DNA from 2 places in the Variovorax sp. 350MFTsu5.1 genome. Region 1 is predicted to be linked to the other one. Evidence: riboswitches for the same ligand, from Rfam matches in the RefSeq annotation. Region 1 holds a riboswitch; the other holds the start of a gene.
What was found. Region 1 has a riboswitch for cobalamin ahead of ABL843_RS12535 (TonB-dependent receptor). Riboswitches for the same ligand answer to the same signal wherever they lie in the genome.
Positions count from the first base shown of each region.

Region 2: linked by a shared signal. The riboswitch ahead of ABL843_RS17210 (TonB-dependent receptor domain-containing protein) and the one ahead of ABL843_RS12535 (TonB-dependent receptor) in region 1 are both predicted to bind cobalamin.

Region 1 covers NZ_CP157620.1:2,783,759-2,787,183, reverse strand. Annotated here, with positions in the region: gene ABL843_RS12540 (PepSY domain-containing protein) at 1-137, opposite strand, end outside; gene ABL843_RS12535 (TonB-dependent receptor) at 160-2,241, opposite strand; cobalamin riboswitch at 2,484-2,785, opposite strand; gene ABL843_RS12530 (hypothetical protein) at 2,879-3,103, opposite strand; gene ABL843_RS12525 (hypothetical protein) at 3,258-3,425, shown strand, end outside.
Region 2 covers NZ_CP157620.1:3,789,955-3,793,379, forward strand. Annotated here, with positions in the region: gene ABL843_RS17205 (cobyrinate a,c-diamide synthase) at 1-116, opposite strand, end outside; gene ABL843_RS17210 (TonB-dependent receptor domain-containing protein) at 101-2,017, opposite strand; cobalamin riboswitch at 2,114-2,370, opposite strand; gene ABL843_RS17215 (ClcB-like voltage-gated chloride channel protein) at 2,425-3,425, shown strand, end outside.

The sequences.
Region 1 (3,425 bases):
TACCCCACGTACATCATCACCACGCCCGAGACGAACCACATGACGAACAGCAGGCAGCCGCCGATGCCCAGCCACCGGTGCGTCCAGTAGAGCCCGTGCCGGATGCGCGGCCAGGCGCGGCGCCATGCGGAGGTCATGCGTTCGTCCTGCCCGCGTTCGTCAGAAGTTGACCAGCGCCGACAGCTCGAAGGAGCGCGGGCGCCCCAGCAGCCACTGGTTGCCGCCGTTCGAGAACGACACCGGATAGCGCCGGTCGGCCAGGTTGTAGGCACGCAGCGCGAGCTTGAGCGACGGGTTCGCCTGCCAGCTCACGCCCGCGTCGGCCACGGTGTAGGAGCCGATCTTTCGCGAATTGGCCGCGTCGACCTGGCGCGGGCCCACGTAGCGCACACCGACATCGGCTTCCCACTGCGGCAGGAAGCGCCAGGTGAGCCAGAGGTTGGCGGCCTCCTCGGGCACGCCGGTGGGCGTGTTGCCCGCGCGAGAGACCAGCTTGCCGCCGACCACTTCGTTGAAGTCGTCGTAGCGCGCGCGCAGCTTGGCGACATTGGCCTCCAGCCGCAGCGTGGAGGTCAGAGCCAGGTCGAGCGTGGCTTCGATGCCTTCGGAAGACTGCTTGCCGACCTGCTGGGTGACAGTGGGGTCGATGGCGTCGCGCGAGAGCAGCTTGTTCTTCTCGATGCGGTAGGCCGCCACCGTCCAGGCACCGCGGTTGTCCGCGAGCTGGCGCTTGTAGCCGACCTCGACCTGCCTGCCGGTGCTGAGATCGAAGGCTGCCTGCGAGGCCGAGGTGGTCACCAGCGAACCCAGCGGATCGGCCGCGCGCGCCACCTGGGCGTAGAACGACTGCGAGGCGTCGGGCGCGTAGACCACGCCGAGGCGGCCGGTGGCGTACTCGAAGGTCTTGCCGAAGTTGTTGGCGGCGTTCTGCAGGTCGGTGCGCGCGATCTTCGCGTGGTCCCAGCGCAGGCTGCCCACCAGCGACCACTGCCGGTTGAAGGCCAGCTTGTCCTCGGCGAAGAAGGCGTAGGTGCTGGTCCTGGTCTTGTAGCGCGGCGTGTAGGCCACCGGCGATGCGTAGTAGCCGGGGCTGAAGACGAAGGGGTCGACCACCGAGCGGCCGCCGTAGGGCGAGTCGTTGATGTGCGTGAAGTCGATGCGGTTCACGTCGAAGCCCACCAGCACCTGGTTGGCGAGGCCGAAGAGGCCATGCCTGAAGGTGGCGTCGGTGCGGTTGCCGATCTGCTCCTGGTCGTGGCCGATCTCCAGGTAGTCGCCGCGCGTCACGCGCCGGGTGGTGGCGCTGTAGGTGTAGGTTTCGCTGTTGCGCCAGTGGCGCTTGCTCTCCAGGCGGTAGAGCTGGTTGCGCACCGTCACGGCGTCGCTGGGCGTCCACTGGGCGTCGAGGCGGGTCCACTTGTCGCGGTACTTGATCCCGGCGTCGTCCACGTTGTAGTTCTGGCGCAGGGTCTGGCTGCCGAGGCGGCCATCGATCAGCGGCACGCCGTAGTAGCGCTGCGGCGACTGGCGGCCCTCGTCGTGCGAGAGCGTGAACTGCAGCTGCGGCGACACGTCCAGCCGCACGGCGGCGCTCACAGCCAGGCTCTCGGCCTCGCCACGCTGCATGAAGCCGTCGGTGTTGCGCTGGCTGATGTCGAAGCGGTAGGAGAGCCTGTCGTTGATCGCCCCGCCGCTGCCGAAGGCCACCTGCCGCGTGGCGTCGGAGCCGAGCGTGACCAGCGCTTCATTGCGGATCGGCCCGCGCGCGGGCTTCTTCGGCACCACGTTGATCGCCCCGCCGATGGCGCCCTCGCCGTACATCACCGAGGCTGCGCCGCGCAGCACCTCGATGCGGTCGGCCGACCAGGTGTCGAAGGGAAAAGTGACGGTGCCGGCGCCCGCGTAGAGGCGCGTCCCGTCGAAGAGCTGCATCACCGAGCCATGGCCCAGGAAGCCGCGCGCTCCCAGTGCGGTACCGCCATTGCCCGGACCGGGCGAGCCGGTGATGCCGGTGGCGCGGGTGACGGCGTCGATCACCGAGACGTCGCCACGCGCGCGGATGGTGTCGCCCGTCAGCACCTCGACGCTGGCCGGCGTCTCCAGCGGCGTGAGGCCGAGGCGGCTGCCGGTCTGCGTGGGCTCGTCGATGGCCAGCGGCGTGTGCCGCTCGGCATCGACCTGGATGGGCTTGAGCGTCTGGCCGTCGGGCGTCTGCGCGAAGACCGCCGCACAGGGGCCCACGGCGAGCCCCCAACCCAGTGAAAGACTCGAAAGACCTGAAAACCGCGCCCAGCGTCGCAGCCGTTGTGGCGACGCTCTTCTGCGATCGCTCCCTCGCGACGCATGACCCATGAAACCTCTCCTCCAGCCTGCGTCCCCGCAGGCTCCTGACCGTTGAAGGACGTGGCGGAAGAGGCGAAAGGGCTGCGGCGGCCCGCGGCGGGCGCGGTAGGCGGCTGGCCCGGACACGCACTCCCGCAGCGTCCGAAGGCGGTTGCGAAGGCCGGTATCCGGGCTTGCGGAGTGCCATTGCGTGCTGTTGGATGCACGCAGTGGCGGAAGCCCTCGCCTTCCCACGCCCAAGCGCAGTGGCTGCCCATGCCAATCGAGGAGGCACGAGCCCGAGGGGTTCCAGATCCGCTGACCGTTGCGGGGGCAGCGCAGGAATCGGCGCGTCCATCGATCTCCAGAGAGAACGACGGCGCGGCTCACCTGCTTCCCGTTTAACCCCGTCGCCGTCGATCAGATGGATGGCGTGCGGGGCACCTTCGAACCGTGTGGTCCGGAACGGCGAGTAACCAATGAAAACTGCCGAACCGGAACGGCGGGATTATAGGTAGCGCCCCTCGGGGGCCGGCCCCGAAGCCGGCCGCCAGGCTCAGGAGGCCGGCTTGCCGTCGGGCCCGAACAGCCGCCGCATCATGGCCACGCCCGCCACCAGCGCGTTCGAATAGGTGGCGTAGGGCTCGTGGGCAGCCTCCAGGGGCACGTAGACATGGGTGGTGTCGCCGGGAGAGCCCTCCACGGCCTCCATCAGCACCCAGTAGAACTCCCCCTCCTCCAGCTCATGGACGGTGAGTGCGATGTTTCTGGGAGAAGGCATGGAGCGAGGATGGCGTTGCTTGCTGACTGCTGAATGAATTGAACAGGCCAGGAAGGCGGGCGGTTGACAGAGCTTTCGGGGTTCTCCTACAGAGGCCCCTGCGGGTGCGACCTAATGTTGTATCCAGGGACTTCCACAAGAACCAGGAGGCAGCATGAAGCACTTCACCCTTGAACCCCGCATGCGCTCGAGCATCGGTGGCGCCTTCTACCCCACCGGCTACTCGATGGTGATGTTCCCGAGCGCGGAAGATGCCGACCGCATCGGCCACCGGCTGATTGAAAAGGGCGTCAGCGGCGACGAGGTCTACCTGCTCCCCGCC
Region 2 (3,425 bases), 1.0 Mb from region 1:
GTGGTCTTGCCCTGCCCTGAGGCCGCGGCGGCCACCAGCACGGCGGCGCAGGTGGCCGCCGCGGCACCGGCGGTGCCGCCCGGCTGGGATGCTTGGCTGCTTAGTGAGGCGTCCACTTGAGACCGACGTAGGCGGTACGGCCGGCATTGGCGTACAGCCGTGCGAACTGGTAGTCCTTGTTGCCCACATTGTCGACGCGCGCGACGAGGTTGATGTCGCGCGTGATCTGCGTGGTGGCCGACAGGTTCAGCACGGTGTAGCCGCCGAGCTTCACGCTGTTGGCGGCGTCGTCGTAGCGGCGGCTGGAAGTCTGCACCTCGGCGCCCAGCGTCCAGCCCGCGATGCGCCAGTCGGCGCCCAGGGTGGCGTGGCGCTGAGCGCGGCGCGCCAACAGGTTGTGGGTGGCGAGGTCGCGCGGGTCCTGGAAGTCGAAGGAGCCGCGCAGCGTGACGTCGCCGATGCGGTGGCTGCCCGAGAGCGTGACGCCCTGGTAGCGCGCGCGGGCGGTGCTGGCGTAGCAGCCGAAGGACGATGCGCAGCCCTTGGCCGAGCCGTCGAACACGATCAGGTTCTGCACGCGGTTGGCATACGCCACGATGCCCATCTGCGTCGCGCCCTCGGTGTACTGCAGGCCCAGCTCGAGGTTGCGGCTCGATTCGGGCTTGAGCGTGGCCAGGCCGTATTCGCTGAAGCGCTGGTACAGCGTGGGCACGCGGAAGGCGGTGCCTGCCGACGCCGTGAAGCGCAGCGTCGGCGTGATGGCGTAGCCGTAGGCCGCGCTGCCGGTGGTCTTGCCGCCGAATTCGCTGTCCTTGTCGTGGCGCACGTGCAGCTGCAGCGAGTGCGGGCCCTTCACGAAGCCGTAGCCCAGCGAGACGGCGTCCTGCGAGCGGTCGCGCGAGAGCAGCTTCGAGGTGGTTGTGGGAGCGTTCTCCAGGGCGTCTTCGCGGCGCTCGAGCGTGGCGGTGACGAGGTGCGGTCCGAAGCGGAATTCGTTCTGGAACAGGTAGCCGCGCAGCCGGGTTTCGGTGCGGTAGAACGAAGGCTGCGTCTTGTAGACCTGCTGCGAGTCGGTCACCTGCAAGCGGGTGCTGTAGACGTCGTTCCACTTTGCCGACCAGCTCAGGCCGGCGGTCTGCAGCGTGTTGCTCGAGATGTCGTTGGCGAACAGGAACGGCAGCCTGGTCCTGTAGGACACCGTGGCGTCGTAGCCGGCCTTGACGTCGCTGGAAAGCATCGTGGCCTCGATGCGCTGGTCGGGCGTGATCTGGAAGCCCAGCTTCACGTTGCCCGAGGTGCTGTTGTAGCCGTCGCGGTCGGGGCTGGTGAAGCCGTCCTTGGTCACGTTGCGCTTGCTCACGGGCTGCACGTTGTAGCCCTTGCTCTCTTCATGCGCCACGCCGAAGGAATAGTCGAAGAGGCCCGACTTGCCGCTCACGCCGCCTTCGATCCTGCGCAGCCCCTTGCTGCCGAAGCCGATGCCGGCGTAGGGCGACACGCCCTCTTCTCCTCGCCTGGTGAAGAGCTGGATCACGCCGCCCACGGCGTCGGAGCCGTAGACCGCGGCGGCCGGGCCGCGCAGCACCTCGATGCGGTCGATCTGCGACAGCGGAATGCCTTCCCAGCCGGCGCCGCCGGTCGATTGCGAGTCGATGCGCACACCATCGAGATACACGGCTGTGAAGCGCGTCTCGGCGCCGCGGATGAAGAGGCTGGTGGTGTTGCCCACGCCGCCCGAGCGCGAGATCTCGATGCCGGGCACTCGCGAGAGCAGGTCGGCCACGCCGGTCGCGCCGCTGCGCTCGATGGCGTTGCTGTCGACGATGGAGACGTCTCCCACGAGCTCCGACAACGCCTGCGGGGTGCGGTTGGCGGTGACCACCGTCTCGCGCAGGGTGGAAGCCTCCTGCGCATGGGCCAGCCCGCCGAAGGCGGAAACCAGCGCCAGCGGCAGGCAGGCGTGGCGGAAGCGGCGCGCAGGAGCGCGGCCGCGGAAAGAGCAAACACGGGAAATCATGGATCAAGCGAACGAACGTCAATACCCCTGGCCGGCCTCCCCGCCGGCGCCTGGGCGCAATGGCCGCGCATGCGTTCGTCATTCATCTTCGACGCATGCGGCAGCCGCCTTGTTGGCCGGTATCCGGGCTGGCAGAGCGACTCCTTGCCGCCTTCCCAGACGCCTGTTTCAGGGCATCCAGTGGCTTCGATGGAAAGGGGTTGGCGCCTTGCGGCACCGTCTGCTTGACCGTTGCGGGGGCAGCGCAGGCGGCTTCGGCCTTGTTCCGGCAAGAACCGGGGCGTTCACTCCTGCTTCCCGTTGAACTGCGCCGTGCGAACCACGGCGCGAGCACCAACGGCGGTGATTTTATGCGCTGGCCAACGGGGCTTAAGTCGAAAGTTGCGGCACCGCTAACATCGACGGCCATGATGCAGCCCGCCTCGGTCTTCCTGAATCTGCGTTCGGCGCTGCAGCGTCTCTTCGGTGTGTCGGGCTGGCAGTCGATGCTGCTGTGGTCCATCGTGGCGGGGCTGCTGGGGACGCTGGCGACCGAATTCTTCCGCGCGGCGCTGCTGGCCTTCGAGCACCTGGTGCTGGGACCTGGCGAAGGGCTCGTGGCAATGGCCAGGCAACTGCCATGGTGGGCACGCATCGCCTGCCCCACGCTCGGCGGTCTGGTGGCGGGGCTGCTGCTGGTGCTGGCCAGGCGCGTGGCTTCGCGCAGCGCCACGTCGGACTACATGGAAGCCATCGTCCTCGGCGACGGGCGCATCCCGGTGGCGCAGACGCTGGCGCGCAGCGCGTCGTCGCTGGTGAGCATCGGCACCGGCGGCTCGATCGGGCGCGAGGGCTCGATGGTGCAACTGGCGGCGCTGGCTTCCTCGCTGCTGGGACGGGTGTTCCGCTTCCCGGCCGAACGGCTGCGGCTGCTGGTGGCCTGCGGCGCGGCGGCCGGCCTCACTGCAGCCTACAACGCGCCCATCGCGGGCGCCTTCTTCGTCGCGGAGATCGTGCTGGGCTCCATCGCGATGGAGAGCGTGGGGCCGATCATCATCGCCTCGGTGGTCGCCAACGTCGCGATGCGGGCGCTTCCGGGCTACCAGCCGCCTTACAGGATGCCGCCGTTCCCGGAGATCCACGGCACCGAGGTCGTGCTGTTCTGCGTGCTCGGCGTGCTGCTGGGCTTCGCGGCGGTGGGCTTCCTGCGTGCGCTGCAGGGCAGCCGGGCGCTGTTCTCGCGGCTGCCGCTCGCGCTGCCGTGGCGGCTGGCGCTGGGCGGGCTCGTCATGGGCGCGGTGTCGGTGCCGATGCCGGAGGTCTGGGGTAACGGCTACAGCGTGGTCAATTCGGTGCTGCACACGCCGTGGGCATGGACACTGATCGCGACGGTGCTGCTCGCCAAGGCGGTCGCCACCATGGCAACGGC